DNA from 4 places in the Evansella sp. AB-rgal1 genome. Region 3 is predicted to be linked to each of the others. Evidence: riboswitches for the same ligand, from Rfam matches in the RefSeq annotation. Region 3 holds a riboswitch; each other region holds the start of a gene.
What was found. A riboswitch is a leader RNA that binds a small molecule or an ion and turns the genes downstream of it on or off. The one in region 3 is predicted to bind cyclic di-GMP.
Positions count from the first base shown of each region.

Region 1: another riboswitch for cyclic di-GMP. It lies ahead of ACERII_RS03215 (DUF192 domain-containing protein); the one in region 3 lies ahead of ACERII_RS12790 (chemotaxis protein CheX).
Region 2: another riboswitch for cyclic di-GMP. It lies ahead of ACERII_RS14670 (anti-repressor SinI family protein); the one in region 3 lies ahead of ACERII_RS12790 (chemotaxis protein CheX).
Region 4: another riboswitch for cyclic di-GMP. It lies ahead of ACERII_RS01400 (prepilin-type N-terminal cleavage/methylation domain-containing protein); the one in region 3 lies ahead of ACERII_RS12790 (chemotaxis protein CheX).

Region 1 covers NZ_JBGUAU010000003.1:84,630-90,021, reverse strand. The annotation lists gene cpaB (Flp pilus assembly protein CpaB) at 1-450, opposite strand, end outside; gene ACERII_RS03235 (pilus assembly protein TadG-related protein) at 461-1,390, opposite strand; gene ACERII_RS03230 (TadE/TadG family type IV pilus assembly protein) at 1,402-1,785, opposite strand; gene ACERII_RS03225 (A24 family peptidase) at 1,782-2,294, opposite strand; gene ACERII_RS03220 (Flp family type IVb pilin) at 2,635-2,817, opposite strand; gene ACERII_RS03215 (DUF192 domain-containing protein) at 2,837-3,199, opposite strand; cyclic di-GMP riboswitch class I at 3,317-3,401, opposite strand; gene ACERII_RS03210 (CapA family protein) at 4,090-5,241, opposite strand.
Region 2 covers NZ_JBGUAU010000016.1:53,762-59,153, forward strand. The annotation lists gene ACERII_RS14660 (DUF4870 domain-containing protein) at 74-481, opposite strand; gene ACERII_RS14665 (response regulator transcription factor) at 731-1,423, shown strand; cyclic di-GMP riboswitch class I at 1,648-1,737, shown strand; gene ACERII_RS14670 (anti-repressor SinI family protein) at 1,770-1,901, shown strand; gene ACERII_RS14675 (methyl-accepting chemotaxis protein) at 1,966-3,501, opposite strand; gene ACERII_RS14680 (hypothetical protein) at 3,681-4,145, shown strand; gene ACERII_RS14685 (GNAT family N-acetyltransferase) at 4,140-4,622, opposite strand; gene ACERII_RS14690 (alpha/beta hydrolase) at 4,978-5,392, shown strand, end outside.
Region 3 covers NZ_JBGUAU010000013.1:109,982-115,373, reverse strand. The annotation lists gene ACERII_RS12805 (AAA family ATPase) at 1-1,265, opposite strand, end outside; gene msrA (peptide-methionine (S)-S-oxide reductase MsrA) at 1,706-2,236, shown strand; partial or broken gene ACERII_RS12795 (hypothetical protein) at 2,201-2,320, opposite strand; cyclic di-GMP riboswitch class I at 2,660-2,743, shown strand; gene ACERII_RS12790 (chemotaxis protein CheX) at 2,836-3,312, shown strand; gene ACERII_RS12785 (response regulator) at 3,314-3,667, shown strand; gene ACERII_RS12780 (methyl-accepting chemotaxis protein) at 3,981-5,392, shown strand, end outside.
Region 4 covers NZ_JBGUAU010000001.1:250,948-256,339, forward strand. The annotation lists gene ACERII_RS01385 (PilN domain-containing protein) at 1-537, opposite strand, end outside; gene pilM (type IV pilus biogenesis protein PilM) at 541-1,521, opposite strand; gene ACERII_RS01395 (prepilin peptidase) at 1,536-2,291, opposite strand; gene ACERII_RS01400 (prepilin-type N-terminal cleavage/methylation domain-containing protein) at 2,328-2,789, opposite strand; cyclic di-GMP riboswitch class II at 2,827-2,909, opposite strand; gene ACERII_RS01405 (type II secretion system F family protein) at 2,917-4,122, opposite strand; gene ACERII_RS01410 (type IV pilus twitching motility protein PilT) at 4,132-5,166, opposite strand; gene ACERII_RS01415 (GspE/PulE family protein) at 5,178-5,392, opposite strand, start outside.

The sequences.
Region 1 (5,392 bases), on a different contig from region 3:
TTCCGTTAAAATAACATCCACAAAATCTTCTGGCTCAATAAGGGTGGAAACGGATTGAACATAGTTTACATTGATTGAAACAGCTCTATTTCCTTCTTGAACTTTTCTCGACACAAACCTATTCTCTTCTTTCTCAGATTTCATTCTGTGTGTCAAGATTACCTCACCCTGCTCTATATCTGTTGTAGCAAATTGGCCTTCCAGATCCGCCATGGTCATTACTGTAGATGGATGTAAACCTTGTTCTGGTACTTCCGTCATTTCAAGTACATCTACGGAAATCAGTTGATTCATAGTAATTTTTTCACGTGCAGTAACAACTGTAGCCATTGGTTCTTGTCGTACCATTACATCCTCGGCCTGTCCGTATTGTTGAATGTATTGGAAAAACAAGACGGTAGAAATGATTCCCATAACTAATGCTAATAGTAAGACCATTTTTGATCTCATATTTCTTCACCTACTCCGTTAATCTAATGCTGTATGCTCCTTTATCTCTTGCACCTTCACCAATAAACGTTTTATTTGAACTAACATCTCTAATATAATAGCCTTTTATAGACGTATCACTACTACTCATCCGTTCTGCGATATAGAAATAAGCAAATCCAGTAACTTCTACTTCAATAAGCTTGTTGTTCTGATATCTCGAGTCTTTATATACGGGAACTAACAAGATTCTCGAACAATTAGGTTCGTCGACACTACTACAACTGTCCACCTTGTTATCAATAATACTCTTTGTTCCTGCCTTTACCCCTGTTTCGGTTGCTAATTTATCACCTATACTCAGCAACTGATCAAAACCTTCATCTAAATAACGATAGTAGTCAGGAGCACCAGGCCTATTCAATTGCAAAATCCCATAATTACCTATCGTTCCATTAGAGGAACCAACATGTAAAGGATACGGTTCTCCAGGATTTTCTGGATCGTAAAATTCTAACTCTATATCTTCATGTATCCCTAAAGGAGCAGCACCATAAGCATGTCCAATTGCTCCTATACTTGCCGTTGCACTTGCTGATATCGTTACGGATTCTTTTCCAAGTAACTTAGAAAACGCAAGGGAGACTGGCTTGCTAAGATAAACTTTTACACTGGTTGGCTGAATATCAGGTTCCCCTATAAGACTACTTTCTTCTTCATGAAGACCAAGAATTTCATTTACTGTCTGTCTTGCATTTACTTCTCCATTCTTAGCTAATCCTTGTGCTCCTGATAAAGCAGCTGCATTTGCTACCTTTTGTAAGTGACTTTTCGTGGCATATAAATTTCCACCATCAATAACTAATCCCGCTAACATTAATAATCCCGTAAAAGCAAAAGAAACAAATACAAGAATATTGCCATTTTCACTTTTTATGAGTTTCATTATATGTTTTTTCATCGTTTATCCTCTCATTCAATTCGAATGGTTGAATCACTCTTTAATACGATTGCTCTCGATAAAAGATTACTTACAAAAGGCATCAATGTTTCAATTGGATATTCTAATCTCACAGTAAGGTATTCCCCTGTTCTTCTCGATTCTATGGAAGGACTTATAAAAACTTCTAGCTTAGTCGCATCGCCAGCACTGAAGTTTTCCCTAGCAAAAAGTTCTAGCTCACTATCTGTTCGACCAAAGGATCCAATTCTAACTGTTTCTTGTGTTGTGAAATGTAACCCCGTATATGTGTAAAGCATTCTACCTATATCAAAAATACCAATAAGAACAATCAGTAAAATGGGAATTACTAAAGCAAATTCCACTAACGATTGTCCTTTTTCTTCCCGTATCATAAGAAAACAACTCCTTTTAGAAAGAAGGCTAGAAATGCACCACCTGCTATTGCAACCCCATAAGGAAATGCAATTCGATTATGAAAGTCGATATTCGGATTTATCCCGTGTCTTAAGCCTAAAATTGTATAGAAGAGTGCTTTTATCCTACGGAATAGTCCTTTTCTAAAAAGAAGCATCCACAACCCTATCACAGCACCAATTAATGCCATATATACAGCTGTCGTTAATACAAATGTAATTCCGTGTATCGCACCAATAAGTGCTAATAACTTAACATCCCCTGCACCCATTCCTCCTAGTAAATACGGAATAAGAAGAATACCTAGACCAACTACAAACCCTAGTAAACTACTGGATATTCCTGACCAACCATAGAAGATTGCGTTAAGAAGGAGAGCAATAATAAGTGCTGGAAAAATTACTTTGTTGTAAATTTTCCTGTTTTTTAAATCAGTAATAACACATACAGTGAGGACAGCAATTAGTAAAAAATTCAGTAATAACATCTTGCTATCTTCCTTTCTAAATCGAAGTAATTTTTGTAGAAAAAATGAGGCTGGAACAAAAGTGTTTTCAGCAAAGAGAAATCCGAACGAAATGATGCTTGGTATACTATCCTCTGCAGAAAGATACTGCGCTTTCCGCGGGCGGCTGGTGAGCTGGTGAGCCGCCGAGCGCTTAAGCACGCTTGGGGTCTCTCCCTTGCCTTTTGATCCCGCCGGAGTCTTCGTATCTTTCCTCCGCTAGGTTACCTATCGTTCGTCTTTTCAATGTTACACTTTCGTTATGTCCCAGTCTCATTCCATTTACATATTTATAAAATTCTAAATAGTGAACAATTAAGGTTTATTCCCCTACTTCAGCCTCAAATTCTCCTATAATACTTTCAAATAATCCTTTTATTGTTTCTCCGAATCCCGACAATAAAGCTACAACCCCAACAGCTATAACTCCTAATACTAAAGCATACTCCGCCATACCTTGTCCTTCTTCTTCTACTACTAACGCTTTAAGTTTGTTTACTAACATAATTTACACGCTCCTCTTTTTATTTTATAAATTTCATTTTTTGTCCGACTTTTGTCTCGGACCTTTTGACTGTACCGGCTGATAACTCCACAACTGAGTGTGCACCTTTGTACCGCTTACCTACTTTTCCTGGTGCTAATGCTTCATCGATAGCTACAACCTGATTATCCTTATTAATGTATAGAATATCGATTGCATAATTCATAAAGTAGGTGTGAACCGATGGGCAGGGTTTAATGTGTAATCCATCACCTATGGGAAGCTTTTTTGTAAACATTAAGCCTTTTAATCTCTTAAAAAAGCTATACGCTTGGTTAACGTTTGCGGCTATTACCCTGTCGTTACCCAGGTTTACTAATTTCAATGCTTCACCTCCAAGCAATAAAAAATACCCCCGCCTCTACCGAAAGCGGGGGTACTTCCTCGTAATTCTTCAGAATAAATAAGCTGAGTAAATAAACTCTGCTTTCATTATATAGAAGAAATTACTCCCTGTTCTTTCGGTAACTGGCTAGCTTTGTGTTTCCACCGAAGCCCCTATAGCTTTGCGTCACTGGTTTTCACCAGCTTTGCCTTTATCGAGAATCAGCGTTTTGTCCGACTGAACTCTTAATTAAATGATAGATGAGAACAAAGAAATACAAAATCCAACATTATACTCATTTTTTTTACACGTTTTTTCGACAAAATTGACAATCTTTAAGAAAGTAACAAATATAACTATGCCCTCTCGTTACATTAGTTGGTACTTTTTTCACATAACTATAGATTTTTTCAATTTATTACATAATTACTAGTTATAACAGCCTATTTTTTGCTTTTGAACAAAAAGAGAAAAAACAAACATAAATGCCCATATTTTTTAAAAAATTACGCCCTTTCAAGTCAAAAATGATACATTATTGTATTTGTATTAGCTACTTTAGTAACGCACACTTGGCTTATTATAGGTATATAGTCACACCCCTATTCATCATGATCTAGGTCTTACAAGACAACACAATACTCCTGTTGACCAAGTCTATCCTCGCTGGAGTTACTACCTCGATTAGAACATCTGATACTCTCACACCTAAAGGAGTGGGGTTCTAATCTACTTAGTTTACGATGGATGCCCCTATATCAATACCAACTCGTTTATCGGCACACTCTGTTTGCTTCGTTTCACAGGAATTAGATTTCTTCGGAGCAACACCTTCCAAAATGAGTTGTACGTAGTATACATAGTTGTCTTTACTCCATTTTTATGTCCCAGCCTCCATGTATTATGTTTTACTCTCCCATATAAATCATCGTATGCTCCAACACATCCTCAAACGTTGTACCTGTGATAGGAGACCCATCTGTAGCTTCCATAGGCTTCACTCGATAAATATCATCAAGAATCACTACAGTAGGCTCGATTTGTGGAGTAGTGATAGTAACGGTGGATTCATTACCCACGGTTTCTTTTGTTACCTCCACTGTAGCAACGCCACCTATATCAGTGAACTCAAAATATTGCCCTGAAAAGAAATTACCCAACGAATAAAAGACCGTAGTTTCATGTCCTGTTTCCTCATTTTTTATCACATCAATTGGTTGTAGCACATGAGGATGATGACCAAAGACAATATCAACTTCTAGTTCAGCTAAAAACTGTGCCAAATCTCTCTGATTTTGATTAGGTTCACGAATATACTCGGTTCCCCAATGCATATGGACGATGAGTACATCGACTTTTTCACGTAATCGTTCCACATCTTTTGTAATTTGATCTTTATTAATTAAAGGAACGACATACTCATGTCCTGATGGAATAGGAATTCCATTCGTTCCGTATGTATATGCTAATACTCCTAAGGAAATATCCTCTATAGAAACAATTCGATCCGTATTTCGGTCTTCTTGATCTCGGTATACCCCAACATAATCCATACCTACTACATCATACAAATCTAATGCGTTATTAACTGCTTTTAATCCACGATCAATAGTGTGATTGTTTGCACCAATCATCATATCTACCCCTACGTTCTGTAAATCAGTTACAATCTCTTGAGGACTATTGAAAAGTGGATAACCAGACAATCCTAACTCCACACCACCAGGCATGGATTCCATATTAGCCATTAAAAAGTCTGGTGAATGCAATAAATCAGCTACTTCTTCAAAGCTTGGTGAAAAATCATATTTTCCTTCCCCCACTTTTGCCCTATCGTAAACACGATCATGAATAAGTACATCTCCAATAGCACCGATAGTGATGGTGGACTCCCATCTTCGTTCTACATCAATATCATCACGCTCTTGATTAGACCTTTCTGACATATTTCCTATAAGTGATGGTTCTTTTGTAAAGGTTTGTTCATTTCCTTCGTTTACTACATTTTGACATCCAACAAGAAAAACAAATAACAATATCAATATACGTGCGAAATTCATGAAATCACTCCAATATGCTGTGTCTTCATAACGCCTAATATAGCCCTTTATGATTTAGACGATCATTTTTCCGTTTCGATACTTGTCCAATGCGATAGAAAATAAAAGAAATTTCGTACTTCATGTAAAATTATATCAATGTATGTTATCA
Region 2 (5,392 bases), on a different contig from region 3:
GGATGCAACAATATACATGTGAGCACTGATTAAGTAAGACTTTCTACTTTTTACAGTGCTCACGAATGTATCTTTATTCCATTTTCTCATTTTCAAATAATTTACTAACTTGTTCTTCTGCAAATTCTCCTACTATTGGTAGTTTATACAGTACACCGTTATATGCTTTATACATGAGAAAAACCCATAATACGAGCCAAAGTGGCATAATTAGTAGTGTTGTAAGTATCCCTATAATTGGAATAATTCCTAAAACCATACTTATGATGAAAAGTCCTCCGAAAGTAATAGTAGATTGAAGTGCATGAAATCTTATAAACTTGTTCTCTTTCTCTATAAAAACTAAGATTAATCCCGAAAGAAACGTTAATACATATGCAACAAGACCCCCAATATTCTCATCTAAGCCAGTAGATGATTTCTTTTTTTCATTAGTTGATACTTTTTCCGTTGAAGTGGTTTTATTCGTTTCTGTATCCATGAAAAACCTCCTGAAGTATTTTTTATATTGTCATCGTAGCAAACAGGAAGACCGAAGCATATTATCCGAAAGTATAAATTTTTTGTAAAAATGGAAAAAACAATTTGAATAATTCACAAAATGAGCCCATAATAGAGATATTAAAATGGTAATTAATACAATTCCCACTAGGGGTTTGGTTAGGACAATAGATGTTTGGAGTAGCGTTTTTTCTATAGACAATTAGATTGTAAGTAAGGAGGAAAAGTTGTGGTCAAAGTATTAATTGTGGAGGATGACCCAGATATTCGTGAACTAACATCCCTTTACTTACGTAAAAAAGGCTTTGATGTGTTTACTGCCGCGAATGGGTACTCAGCTTTGACAATTGTAAATGATAACTTACCCGAAATAATTTTATTAGATATTTTGTTGCCCGGAATGGAAGGGTATGAATTATGCAAGAAAATAAGAAATATTACAAATGTTCCAATCCTTTTCTTAAGTTGCAAAAGAGAAGCTTGTGATAAAATAAAAGGTTTTGAAGTTGGTGCGGATGATTATATCACAAAGCCTTTTGATCTTGCGGAGTTAGAAGCGAGAATAAAGGTTCATTTACGAAGGTCACCAAATGTTTCAAATCCAAAAGGAAAGATATTTACATGCGAACATTTAGAAATAAACTTGGACAGCTGTGATGTTATTGTTGATGGTAAAGTAATTTCATTGTATAAAAAGGAATTACAGCTACTGATACTTCTAGTGGAAAATCCCAATCAAGTTTTTAGTGCCGAGCAGTTGTACAATCAAATCTGGGGAATAGATAGCTTAGGAGATTTAAAAACTGTGATGGTACATATAAGTAATTTGCGCCGAAAAATAGAGAAAGATCCTACCAAGCCAAAGTTTATTCGCACTGTTAGAGGGTTTGGGTATAAGTTTACTACACCGATAAAAAAATGATAATATATATATTAATGTCGACAAGTGCAATGAATTGTTAGTAAATTCTAAATTTTTTACCCAGTTTTAACCTTTGGTGCGTATAGTATATGTAGATGTGTCTTGTATAATGTCGGTACTTGTTGGACGCTTATTGAAGGGTGGTGGAGAGAGTTACGTAATTTTTTGTGGTTTGGTTTGTTGTTTCGACGTTGGTGTTTATCTTGAGTACATGAAGGGCTCCTTCTAGATAAGGGCAAATCTATTGAAAAGTAGAGGCGCAAAGCTTAGGGTCTAAGGGCTAATGCATTGCCTATGATAGCCGAGTTACCTAGCAAGGTACAATGCTGAAGGGAGACTATGGGGAATGGAAAAAGTAAAAGAAAAGCCATTAGTTCTAGACAAGGAATGGGTTTTGCTATTAGAAGAAGCTAGGAAACTTGGGGTTACTCCTAGAGACGTTCGGATGTTTTTATTGAGATCGAAAAATGGGCAATAATACATCTACATAAAATTACAATATAAGCTGTCATGTAAGGGGCCTTACATGACAGTTTTGTGGTTCAATCCTTTTTGGATATATCCTGAACTAGCTGATCTAATCTTTCCATCATATTTTTAAGGGAGGTAGTAGTTTCATTGAAGTTTTCTAACATAGCCAATTGTTGTTCTGAAGAAGCAGATATATTCTCGGTACTTTTTTGATAGTCTTGAGATACAGTAGTCATTGAATTGATAGAATGCTTTACTGCATCTACTTTACCAACAATTGATTGTGATTTTTCATAGGTGTTGTTTACGTCTTCATACACTTTTTTTGAATCTTGTACAATCTTTTCAAATAATTGTCTTGTCATTGAAACTTGATCCAATCCTAATTCTACTTGTTTATTTGTCTCTTGCATAACTCCATCTGCTTCTTTCGTATCCACTAATAAATCCTTGATTATATGAGATACTTGGTTTGCGTATTTACTTGATTGATCGGCAAGTTTCCTTACTTCATCTGCAACAATTGCGAATCCTCTTCCAGATTCTCCTGCACGTGCTGCTTCAATTGCTGCATTTAATGCTAGCAAATTTGTCTGCTCTGCAATATCAGACATATACACTAAAGTTTGCTCAATTTCAGAAGATCGTTCTTGAAGGTGTTTGATTACATCATTCATTTGTTCTACGGCTTTTGAAATACTTACCATTTGATCTTCTGTATTATTCATACTGGTTTGTCCTGTCTGAGCAACGGCAAGGGTATGCATCGACGACTCTTTTGTTTCGTTTGATTGTTTAGATATACTAATCATATCCTGCGATACTTCTTCCATTGCTTGATGACTTGACTTTGCATGATGTAATTGATCGTATGCTCCTTGTGCAATGGTTTGAATAGCCTCAGAAATTTCTCCAGTTGCTGCCGCTGATTCCTTTGAACCTTGTTCTAAATGATTTGCACTAATGAGAACTTCTTTGGAAGTAGTGGATAAGTGATCAATAATATCTTTTAATACACTTCGTTGGCTTGTTTCTCGTATTTCTACTTCAGATCTATAGCTTGTTTGTGCTGCTATTTGAACGATGATCACAGCGCTCGTAATAAGCAAGAATACAGCATGAATCATTAGGAGTACAAATGAATACTCACTCGTTCCAGCGATTAATTCTGGTGCTAAAAAATATCCCCCCACATGTTGAACGGCAAAAATAATCGTGCTCGCTACGATTAAACGTATACTCTGAAAAAAGGCTAATGCAGCTAGTACCATAAAAATAGAAAAATGATATTCTACTAAGCCGTCACCTACAGCAATAATGGATATACTTCCGAATGTTAGTCCTAGCATTAACACCGGTGGTAAATAAGGATGCTCTTTGTTTTTCGTATATATGAGTAAAGCTAATAATAAAAGTAGGATAGGAATACTAAAGAAAATGTAAAATAAAATTGGCGTTATGGAGCTTTCTGTGAAATGAGCGTGATGAGAAGTTTGGATTACTTCATCTAGGAAGTGAAATTGATGGTGTAGAAAATAAATGATAATAGATAAAAGTGCAACGAAACCAGTGAAACACAGCATAAGTAGATTTTTTCTTTGCTCCATGTGGACCTCCTGAGGCAATGCCATGATAGATAGTATTGTTAGTATATCTCACATGAGAGTATTTGAGAATGGTACCATTCTACAGTGTTTTGCTATGTGGAAAAAAGTTAGTGTGGAATGGTGCATTGAAATTTTGTCCAATCCTTGTTTAAATAGGGGGAGTGAGGTGAAGATCTGTTATGGAAGAAAAGAGTAGAAATAAGAGTAAATTTCAATCGTTTACACTACTAGGAATGGGAATTCTATTATTAGTTGTATTTAGTGCGATAAATTTATTCGGTCTATATCCTAATAACTATAGTTACGAAGAAACGAAGGAACAGTTTATTGTATATGAAGGAGTAGTTCCCACAATCTATACTGTCGAACAAAGTGAAGTAGATGAATTGTCTAAGGTTCTAGCGATACATGGGATAAATTCTCTAAATCAGGTGGTTCTTATGTCGACCGTTATCCTATTCCTTTTACTCTTTTATATCTTTGCGATAACGAGAAGACACGTCCGTTTCAACTTCGAGAACAAATTGGATGTAATGCACGCTGTAAATATTTGCATTCTATTTATTTTCTTTCTGTATAACGTAGGGGTATACAATTCCTATGTGAACTTAATACGAAATTCTATTGAACGAATCTTTCTATGAGCTTTCCCCATCGAAATACATAACCTGGTGTAAAACAGAAAAACCAAATGTTCTATAAAAATGTTCCGCTTGTGTATTAAAGTTGTATACAGTTAACTCCAATCTGTTCATACCCATCGTTTTCCCCCAGTTAATAACTTCTTGCAATAGCATTGTGCCAACTTGCTTGTGCCGATGCTCTTTTTTCACTGCAATACTATCTATGTGCACCCATTCCCTTTCCTGAAAAACATGATAAGATGGAACCCGCATTTTATAAGCCTCCGCAAATCCAATGACATTATCTTGGTACTCACACACTAATAAAAGTTTGTTAGGATTTGTAATCAACTCCTTTATATACTCTTTAGGTCTAGCGAATTCTTCATGTATCTCTTGAAAAATGTCAGGATGATGTTGGTGATGTACATCATCCAATAGTTTATATAAGTAATTCAGTGCAACAAAGTCTGTCAGCTTTCCCTCTCTTATAAACATGGACAACGTGGATCGACCCCTTTCTGATAGGAAAGTTCACAAAAAATTCAGCGGTCTGGTCCCTGAATTTTTTGTGACTTTCATCTTCACTGTAACGAACGAAATTGTTCCAATGCAGCAAAGCGTATACTCTCTTACATAAATATATGAGCCATGTGGAAATAATAACCACGATAGTGGATATAAAGGAGAACGTATCGTTTGAAATTATGATTAAGAGCGTATAAAATAATAGATACTTACTTTTTGAAAGTTGGTTAACTCAGATATTATGAAAATATTTGGTGTTATTGCTTCCAAAATGATGAAGAAGGGTATGGAACTGTATCGGATAAAGGAGGAAATAAACATGACAATGAAACATATATTTCAAAAAGGTGAAGAAGGAAATAACAAAACATTATTACTTCTGCATGGAACAGGTGGAGACGAAAAGGATTTGCTTCCAATAGGAGATATGATTGATCCAGGAGCTTCTATTCTAAGTGTAAGAGGAAATGTTGATGAAAATGGAATGAATCGATTTTTCCGAAGATTAGCGGAAGGTGTATTTGATGAGGAAGACTTAATCTTCCGAACGAAAGAATTATTTGATTTCTTAAATCACGCTGCAGAGGAATATGGGTTTGATCAAAATCTAGTCATTGCTGTGGGATATTCGAACGGTGCTAATATTGCCGGTAGCTTACTGTATCATTATGAAAATTCATTAGCAGCTGCTGTGTTATTACATCCAATGGTGCCACGGAGAGGCGTTGAACTCCCTAATT
Region 3 (5,392 bases):
GTAAACACTTGAACGAACTGACGGAACACGATAAAAAAACGATTCGTTGAAGCTTGACCAGTAAGAACTTCCACTGGAGGCTGTTTCCCAAGGAGGGATTCTAATTCTGGTATCACATTCGTAATAATTTGACCATTTTTCCCTAATGCTTTTAGAAGTTTCTCTTTCCACATGGCTACCTGGTCATTTTTTTGCATTAAGATCTGTCTAACTAAATCTCGAAATGCATCCACCAACGAATCGAACGGTGTTCCATTATTATTTGGAGTACATTTTCCATAAATATAAAAGGATCGATTCTGAATAATTCGTTTAAATTGTTTATTAACTAACGTTGTTTTTCCAATACCTTCTGCTCCAGTAACATATACTACTTCCGTTGCTCCAAATGCAGCAGATTGAAAGTGATCATACAATACCTTTACTTCCTTCTCTCTTCCATAAAAATTATTTGGAATTTCATAGTTACCTTTGCTTACTCTTGAACAAAGTCGGAATGGTTGTATGGTTCCTTTCGCAATTAATTCTTGATAGCAAGTTAATAGATCTTTGGCCAAATGGTTAGTGTCTTGATACCGGTTCTTTGGTTCTTTTTCAAGTAAAGTCATCACGATATTATTAATCATTTTCGGTATTTCAGGATTCATTTTCGATACAGGAGTAGGCATTACAGCAATATGGCAGTGTTTCCAATCTGGGTTCTTAATTCGGGTAAATGGATGCTTTCCATTTGTAAATAGTTCATATAGCAACAAGCCGAATCTATATAAATCAGAACTATACTCAGAGTTGGTCATAGCTGTGTTTAGAATGGTTTCAGGTGTTTGAAACTTTTCATTATTTTCTTTATCAAGATATGGAATCGGTAAAATCTTTATTTGTTTATTGGAGTCAACGATGATTTGTTCTACTACGATTGTAACGTTTGGCTTATTCTGCATATGAAAATATTGTAGTGTTTCCACAAGTTGAAGAGATATACTCAACATATTTTCCAACGTTAATTCTTTTAAATTTAACAGCGATCGAAGAGATTTCCCGTCTACATGTTCAAACACAAGCTCTTCATTATGAATTGTCATTGGATTAAGAATATTAGGTAACTGCGACTCTAGCCATTCCTGACATTCTCTTTCTAATTCTATTCCTTTCGAGCCTTTTCTGATGATGACCTGTCTACTACTAGCTGAGTGAATAGAGCGAATAAAAGAAAAATCACCGACTGTGAGTATATTTTCTTTTTCAAAGTAACCATCGTTTTCCATCCATATTCCCCCAGCTAATTTTTCAAAAACAAAAACGTTTCACTACATTACATGTATGTAACCCTATTAAGAAGCAACACGTTCTTTAAGTAGGTTTTTTTGTCTAATCTGTGCTATATATAGAATATTAGCACAGATAATTAGTTAAAGAAAAACATTTTTTCGAGTTAAGCGTTTACATTCTAAAAAATTTTGAAAATTGTGTAGATAGTGTTTCGTCTAGCTTTTTCCAGGTTAAAGAGATCGAAAATGTTAGATATTGACGGATGTAGAATATGTCGAAGAAAAGTATATGATTGAATCTACCTTGCATACTTACATACTAGTTTTAACAGCAAAAGAACTATGTGTGCACTGACTTCCCTAGCTATAATCCTCCCACTTGTAATACCACTGAGATAATATTAAACTAACTACAAAGAAATAGAGGTGAACATAAAATGAGTAACGAAACAAAGATAGAACTAGCAACCTTTGCCGGGGGATGCTTTTGGTGTATGGTGAAGCCATTCGACCAGTTCCCCGGAATTCATAACGTCATCTCTGGATATACAGGTGGACATATAGAAAATCCAACGTATGAACAAGTGAAAACAGGCACGAGTGGTCATCGTGAGGTTGTCCAAATCACGTTCGATACAAGCTTATTTCCATATGAAGATTTGTTAGACATCTTTTGGAGAAATATTGATCCAACAGATGAAGGTGGACAATTCATCGACCGAGGCGAGCAGTATAAGACAGCTATTTATTATCACACAGAAGAGCAGAAGCAGCTAGCCGAGAAATCGAAGCAAGAAGTGGAAAAAAGCGGTAAATTTTTGAAACCAATAGTCACTGATATTTTCCCAGCTAGTACCTTCTACCCTGCGGAAGAGTATCACCAGGATTTTTACAAAAAAAATCCCCTTCATTATAAGAAAGAAGTGGAAGAGTCAGGGCGAAAAGAGTTTATCGAAAGCAAAAACTAGGAAGCAGTGGGGACGGTTCTCACTGCTTCCTTCCTCATTCACAAGGACAACTGTTTTCTTACGATTTATTGTAAGTAAGTTAGCATTCCACGTCGTAAGAGGTTGTTCCTCCCGATTATTGTCTACCTCTGGCGTAGCTCGTCTAGTAACTTTTTCCTACATTGAATAATCATGTAGAAACACCTCGATTTTGGAATTCTGGTTCATCATTGAGTCTATCATAAACATCTCTTAGTCTAATGTACAAATCATCCGTTTAGAACTATATACCCATTCTGACACCTTCCAATATATAACCCTACATAGAAAACGACAATACGCTCTATTACACCGAGACTTTTTATCTACTTTTTATCTCATATTGTAAAAAAAAGATGGACTTATGTCCCATGTTATTATACGATAAATATAATAATTAATCGAAAATGATAAAGGCAAACTTATCGAAAGGTAAGGACGCAAAGCTACGAGCCTAAGGTTAAAAACTATGGTGGTCGAGTTGCCAAAAAACTGGTTCACTCCTTAAGTATGCCTGTTTTAGGCATACTATTTCTTTTGGCTTCTACTTGAAAAACACATTAAAAAAAGGACGTGATCTTATGTCAGAAACAATAATTGCAGAGAAACAGAATGTCATAATCAAGGAAAGTATTAACGGAATGATCAGTAGCATAAAAAGTGTCATTCCAGCCAACCTTTCATTTAATCCTCCCGTTTTAATTCAAAAAGATTATCATCAATCCGATTTAGGTGTAATTATTGGTATCACTGGGGATTTTAGTGGACAAATTTTAATCGAGGGTGAAGAAACAGCATTTAATTCTATCGCACAAGTGATGTATGGAATGGAACTTGAAGGAGAAATGCTTGAGTCCTTTGTAGGAGAATTAGGGAATCAAATTTCTGGACACATGGTAACAACTTTATCTCAAAATAGTTTTAGCTTAAACATCTCTCCACCTACCGTTATCGTTGGAAAATCTAAATATACAGCGTTCAAAAATGCGATAAAGCTCTCGGTTGAGGTAGATAACAACAGATTTAACATTTTATTTATGACAGCAAAGGAGATGTAATATGAAAATTCTAGTTACAGATGATGCAAAATTCATGAGAATGCAACTAAAAGACATCTTAACGAAGATTGGACACGAAGTTGTTGGAGAAGCAGAAAACGGCGAAGATGCCATCCATAAATACAACGAATTAAAACCAGATATAGTCACAATGGACATCACAATGCCAGAGCGTGATGGAATTAGTGCACTAAAAGAAATAAAAAAATCACACCCAGATGCAAACATCATCATGTGTTCCGCTATGGGCCAGCAAGGCATGGTATTAGAAGCAATCCAAAACGGAGCAAAAGACTTCATCGTTAAACCATTCAATGCAACTCGAATAAAGGAAGCAATAGACAAATTTTTATAACGAAACCAAGGAAGCAGTGGGGACGGTTCTTGCTGCTTCTTTTTATGTGCCAACAGGAAGCAGCGGGGGCGGTTGATATGCTGCTTCCGTTTTAGATTATAGAGAGCTTTTTATACAAAATGCTGGCGTTTCAATAACGTTGATACATGAATATGGAAAAACCTCCTCTATTGTATTTCCCCTTATATACAACAAATAGTCCTATTGCCCTACATGTTTTACTCATGTAAAGTCATTATTGTGACTTATACCGTATACCATTTTTTTAAAAATATGTATTTTTATTCCATATATTTATGAGAGGAGCAAGATAATGTTAAAGCGATTTCGTTTTAAGAGAATTAATGTTACAAAGTCTAGACCTAATAAGGGGAAACACAAGAGGATAAAAACCAAATTATTACTAACATACTTGGTTTTCGTTCTTATGATATTTCTATTAGGAGGTTATTCTTACATAGGTTTTGGGGCAGTTAACAAAGGAAGTAATGACATTTATAATGAAGGAGTTATCCCTGTAACAAACCTCGTTTACGTAGCACAATATTCAGGTGATGTTAAAACAATCATGCTAACGGCATCTCTAAATGAGGATAGCTCGATCGCAGAACAAGCGATTCATCGTCTTAACCTCATAAATGATTTAGTTATTCGAATAGAAGATAGTAATATGACGGAGGAAATGGGAACAGCCTTCGAGAACTTCAAGGAATCCTGGGGAATCTTTAATACGAGAGTCAGAAATAATATCCAAATAATGCAAAGCGGAGATTTTGAAAGTGCTGAAGAAGGAATTCTTCTCAGCGACCAAGAGTATAGCACCGCCATTTATAACTTAAATAGTTTTATTAGAATTACAGAAAGCCATGCAGAGCAGCTTGTAGATGTGAGTAATCAAACTTACAGCACTATTACGAATATATTGGTCATTAGTTTTATCATAGCATTGGTTATTGCATTAGCAATCGCTACAGTGATGGGAAATACCATAGAAAAACTAGTTAGAACAGTCTTACAACGTATATCAGATATAGCGAAAGGCGACTTGACTGGCGAAAAAGTTACTGTAAAATCCAAAGATGAGTTTCTTCTATTGACGGATGGAATTAATGAAATGCAAGAGAATTTAAAAGCACTTATATCGAGTACAACGTTAACGAGTGAGAACGTGTCCGCATCCGCAGAAGAACTAAGTGCAAGTGCAGAACAAAGCACATCTGCAACAGAACAGGTAAATACCTTAGCACAAAACTCTGCTGAAGGAGCAATAAACCAATTAGATAGCATTAATGTAGTTACAAACTCTATTCAACAATTATCAGCAGGACTACAACAAATTTCCAATAATAGTAATGATATGCTTTCTGTTACGGAAAAAGCAAATGATTCTACGATAAATGGGTCAGAAAAAGTATATAGCATTGTCCAACAAATGAACGTGATCGCAGAGATTGTCCAAGATTTATCTCTTGTAATAAACAAATTAAACAATAAGTCGGAGGAAATAGGCAGTATAGTAAATATTATCACTGGTATCTCTGAACAGACAAACCTGTTAGCTTTAAATGCATCCATTGAAGCTGCAAGAGCAGGTGAACACGGTAGAGGTTTTGCGGTTGTTGCTGATGAAGTTAGAAAATTGGCAGAAGAATCTAGAAACTCTGCGACTCAAATTACTGGGATGTTAAGTGAAATCCAACAAGAGTCGAAAAGTGCTGTAGAGTT
Region 4 (5,392 bases), on a different contig from region 3:
TAACTTTGTGAGTTCATCTCGATCAAACGTAATGGTATAAGAAGCAGAATACCTTGTTTCAGTTTCTGATTCGATAAGAGATACAGAATGAATCATAACATCTGTCACAACAGATAATGATTGCAAATGATGGAGGTAGCTTGCAACTTCTCTTTGATTTGAAAATACTGCATTGATTTGCACAGTGCCTCCATCTGTATATTGATAATTAGTAAAAAAACCTTGAGTTGGTAACTGATTTGCCAATAGATTTACTACTTGCGCAGATGATATGTACTGATCTTCTATATACGTTACAGAACGATCAAGATGCGGTGTCTCTACCTGCAATTCTGCCTGTTGTGATGCAATAAGCTGAAGTTGCTTTACTGTTTCGATATTATTCTCTATCTGCGCCTGCTCCCGCTGCAGTGATTGATAATAAAAAATTCCAGCTATTAAGATAACCATGGATATACCATAGGTGATGCCTACTGCTGTTACTACTATATAATTTTTCTTTGGTTTTTTTGGTAATAAGTTAATTTCCACAGACATGGGCTACACCTCTTTTAAACATAAGCTTAATGGTAATAAATACTGGTCAGGAATATCATTTCTCACTTTCTCCATCACCTTTAGGGTAGCTGGTGAATTTAAGGAGCTAACTTTCTCTTTAATAGTAGTGAAAAGCATAGGATGATCACCTAAGAGAATCATATTCGTAATTTCTTTTGTACCTTGATGCATAGAATATTTATAAAAATTCATTACTCGTTCTATTTCTAAGAGTTGATCATCAATGTCGCCATCTATCTTCAATTTATTTTTGAATTCATACTTTATCATACCTTCTTCCAAATGAATGGAAACATCATCCTTCCCTAAGTTATAAGCTAAATGTCTCATGAAAATAGGAACATCTTGATGAAAGATAGATATATTAATGGATGTCAAGCTCCATTCAATAAAAAGAAAATGCTGTTCATCTGCAGCTTCAATGCTTTGTTCAAAATAACGATAAAGAGAAAGACCTCCGATGTCTGCAACAATTGGTTTTAACTTTGCATTCTCAAGCTTCTTTGAATACTCCAATACTTGTTCCTCTGGGGTTGCAAAAAATAAAATATCTCTACTTTCCACAATTTCACTTTCTTTTTCTAGAATATGAAAGTCGAAGTATGCATCATCAAAGGGAAGATGAATGGACGCCCCTATTTCAAAGTTTAGATACCCACGTATATCTTCCTCTTCTAAATTTGCTGGAATCGAAAGTTTTCGAAAAAAAACGGAAGAATCAGGTATGAAAAACATAATTTCTTTGTTTTTTAGCTTCCAATCTTGAACACATTCTTCTAACAGTTGTTGAAATCTAGCTCCATCAACAATTTTTCCTTTTTCTATAACTCCCATTGGTACATGCTTTTCTCCAAAGTTGTCTACATTAGTAAAGGAAGGACCTTTTGTAGCGACATAGCGGATGACGTGGTCTTTGATTTGGATACCGATAGTTTGTTTACTAGAAAGAGTCAATGAAAACAAGGAAACTTCCTCCTTTAAAATAATAATTGAATATACCATTCAATGATGGAGTTATGAAAAAAGTAACTTATCAGACTACCGATTGCTATAAACGGTCCGAAGGGAATAGGACTACCTTTTTCTACTTTCTTCCCCATTCTCGCAGCGATCCCTACCACTGCACCTAAGAAACTAGCTATGAAAAGGGCAACGAACACTCCTGTTAAACCTAGTACGATTCCTAACACTCCAAATAGCTTAATATCTCCGCCTCCCATACCACCTTTACTCACAATCGCTATTAGTAGAAGAATTCCAAAACCAACTACAGCACCTACTATGCTGTCCCACCATGGTGTTAGCGGAGAAATGACTGTTAATAAAATAAAGAGTGGTAAAAAGAAAAGAAGGACCTTATCAGGAATGAGCATGGTTGATAAATCAGATACAGTGATAATAATTAATAATGATATAAGCGCAAGTGCGATTGGCAATTCCTTTGACCATCCCACCAGTAATGGCGAAATCGTAAAAAGACATGCAGTTAACGCTTCATAAAATGGATAAACAGGAGATATTTTCGTTGCACAATTACGACAGCGACCCTTTTGAAGGAAAAAAGAAAGGATTGGAATTAATTCCATCCATGTTAGGTTCTTATTACAAGCAGGACAATGGGAACCAGGGGAAACGATTGATTCCCCTGCTGGCACCCGTAAGCCTACAACATTATAGAAGGAGCCCAGAATGGCACCTAGGATGAAAAGATAGATGTGAAGTGTAAGTTCCATGTTTGGTGGGCTCCTTTATTTTCGACTTTAAAAAAACTATCTACTTACTACATCTCCTCTAACAAGTTCTCCTTGTTTAACACCCTCAATTTTTCGCTCTTTTCCAATTAGAGTAACTGTATAAACTGTAACATCATTTTCAACTTCAACTTCTACTTTACTTGCACTCCAATTGTATCCGTCACCAGCTGTTCCTTCAGTCACTGGTGCTGAATTTCCAGTTTCTTTTGTATCAGGATCTTCCATTGGTTCTAGGTAGCCTCCAGCAATTAATTCTTCTAACTTAATTTCTGTTTTGTTCGGATCACTTGTTAACATAATTCTTGCTGAGCTGATCATCTGTTGAGCATTCCCCACATGCGCATCCTTCTTCGCATTATCAATCAACCCACCAATACTAGGTATCGCTATCGCTGCAATAATACCCAAAATTACTACAACTACTAGTAACTCAATTAACGTTAAACCTTTTTGATTCTTAAGCATTCTTTTTAACATACTATCCCTCTCCTTTTAAAGAAGTTTTTTATAATGTATTAATAAGGCCGGTTGCACTACTCGCTCCCAATGATCCAAGTGCCCAAATGAAGATCATTATTCATCGCACCTCTCAATAATCAAAAAATTAAATTTCTGAGTAAATTTGAAACATAGGTACAATAATCGAAATAACAATTACTCCTACTACGGACGCAAGAATGACAATTAATAATGGTTCAATGAGTGCTTTTAAACGGTCTGTTGCATACTCTACTTCTTTTTCATAAAAGTCTGCAACTTTCCCAAGCATTTGGTCTAACGAACCAGTTTCTTCCCCAATGCTAATCATGTGAACCACAAGTGGCGGGAACACCCAGTTATCCTTCATAGGCTCTGTTAGTCGTTTCCCTTCCTCCAATGCATTTCGAGATTGTTTCAAAGTGTGAGCAATTACTTCATTGCCTATTACCTTTTCCACTATTTTTATAGATTGTAAGATGGGTACAGAGCTTGAAAACAAAGAACTTAGTGTCCTACTCATTCTAGCTAATGCAGCCTTTTGTAACAACTGACCAAATATAGGTAATTTCAATAAGAAGTAATCAAGATAATATTTGGAATCTGCATTCTTTTGAATCATCCATATTCCAATGCTTAATAGCAATACTCCAATTAATAGTAACCACCACAAACTGGAAACAATATTACTCACTGTTAATACAAACACTGTTATCGCAGGTAATTCTCCTCCTAAGTCAGATAACATAGCTGCAAACATAGGAACAACGGAGGTTAACAGAAAGATAACAACTAGTACTGCCACTATCGCTATAACAATAGGATAAGCTAAAGCAGATTTTACTTTTTGCTTCGTTTCGTGTTGTTTTTCAAACTGCAGAGCTAGTTGATCTAGTGACTCTTCAAGTGAACCACTAGCTTCTCCAGCACGAACCATATTGATAAAAATAGGAGGAAAAACCTTCTTCTGTTTGCTTGCGGCTTCAGAGAAAGCATTTCCAGATAATAAATCTTCCTCAATATTCTCTAACGCTCTCATGAGTGCTTTACTGCTCGTCTGTTTGGACAATATTGCTGTAGAGTCAACGATTGAGACACCAGATTTCAGTAGAGTAGCAAATTGCCGTAAAAACAACACAAAATCCTGCAGTTTTACAGGGTTTCCTATAATTATTTCTTTATTTAAAAAGTTTGGCTCTATCTCATCAAGGGTAGCCTGTGCAATACCTTGGTTTCTAAGTTTTTGGATTACTTGCTTTCTTGATTGTCCAGAAATGGTGCCTTCTTTTTTCTCCCCTATTTTAGAGCGACCCTTGTAGCGATATTGTGGCAATTCCTTCACCTACCTCTCTTTTAAATAGTGTCTCGCTTCGTCGTAATCTATGGCCTTTGCTTGAAGTAATTGGCGTACACTCATTTCAAGTGTATGCATTCCCTCTGCTTTACTAGTTTGAAGAACATTTTCGATTTGGTGTATTTTTTCATTTCGAATCAAGTTCGAAACAGCATAATTGTTTATAAGAATTTCTGTTGCAGCCTTTCTTCCTTGTCTATCTACTGTTGTTAACAGTCTTTGTGAAATCACCGCTGTTAATACGGATGCAAGCTGAATTCTTATCTGTGCTTGCTGACTAGGTTGAAAGACGTCAATGATCCGATCAATCGTTGCCGCTGCGCTTGAAGTGTGCAATGTACCTAACACTAAATGCCCTGTTTCAGCAGCAGTAATAGCAGTAGCAATCGTATCTAAATCCCGCATCTCTCCAACTAAGATAACATCAGGGTCTTGTCGTAACGCAGAACGTAATCCAGTTCCAAAGCTTTTCGTATCAGATCCAATTTCACGTTGATCAATAATACAATTTCGATGTTTGTGCAAGTATTCAATTGGATCCTCTAATGTGATAATATGCCTTTTTACAGAATCATTCATATGCTTAATCATTGCCGCAAGGGTTGTTGATTTACCACTTCCCGTAGGCCCAGTTACTAAAACTAACCCTTGTTTTTTTTCAGATATTGTCCTCAATATACTTGGCATCTGTAGATCATCAAGAGTAGGAATAACCATTTGAATAACTCGTATTGCCATACTTAAATGTGATCTTTGATAATATGCATTTAAACGAAAGCGAGAAACGCCAGGAATTCCATAGGAAAAGTCAATTTCTCTATTTTCTTCTAACTGTTCCTTTAAGGAAGCAGGAAGAACCTCGTCTACCATTTCGTTTATGTCATTAGGCGTTAATGTTGGCTGATCTAATGTTACAAGCTCACCGTGAATTCGTAATACGGGAGGTTTACCAATTGTTAAATGAATATCTGATGCCTCTAAATGAATCGCATCAGATAATAATGTAATGACACTTCTACCCATACACCATACACCTACTTATCTGTTGCTACACGTAAGACTTCTTCTGTAGTGGTTAATCCTTGCTTCACTTTACCAAGTCCATCATCAATCAAAAAAGACATTCCATTTTGTTTCGCGTATTCCTTTAGAGATTGACTTGATTTATCATTCATTATCATTTGTTTCATATGATCATCTAAAACAAGCATTTCATGTATAGCAATGCGATCCCGATAACCAGTCATAT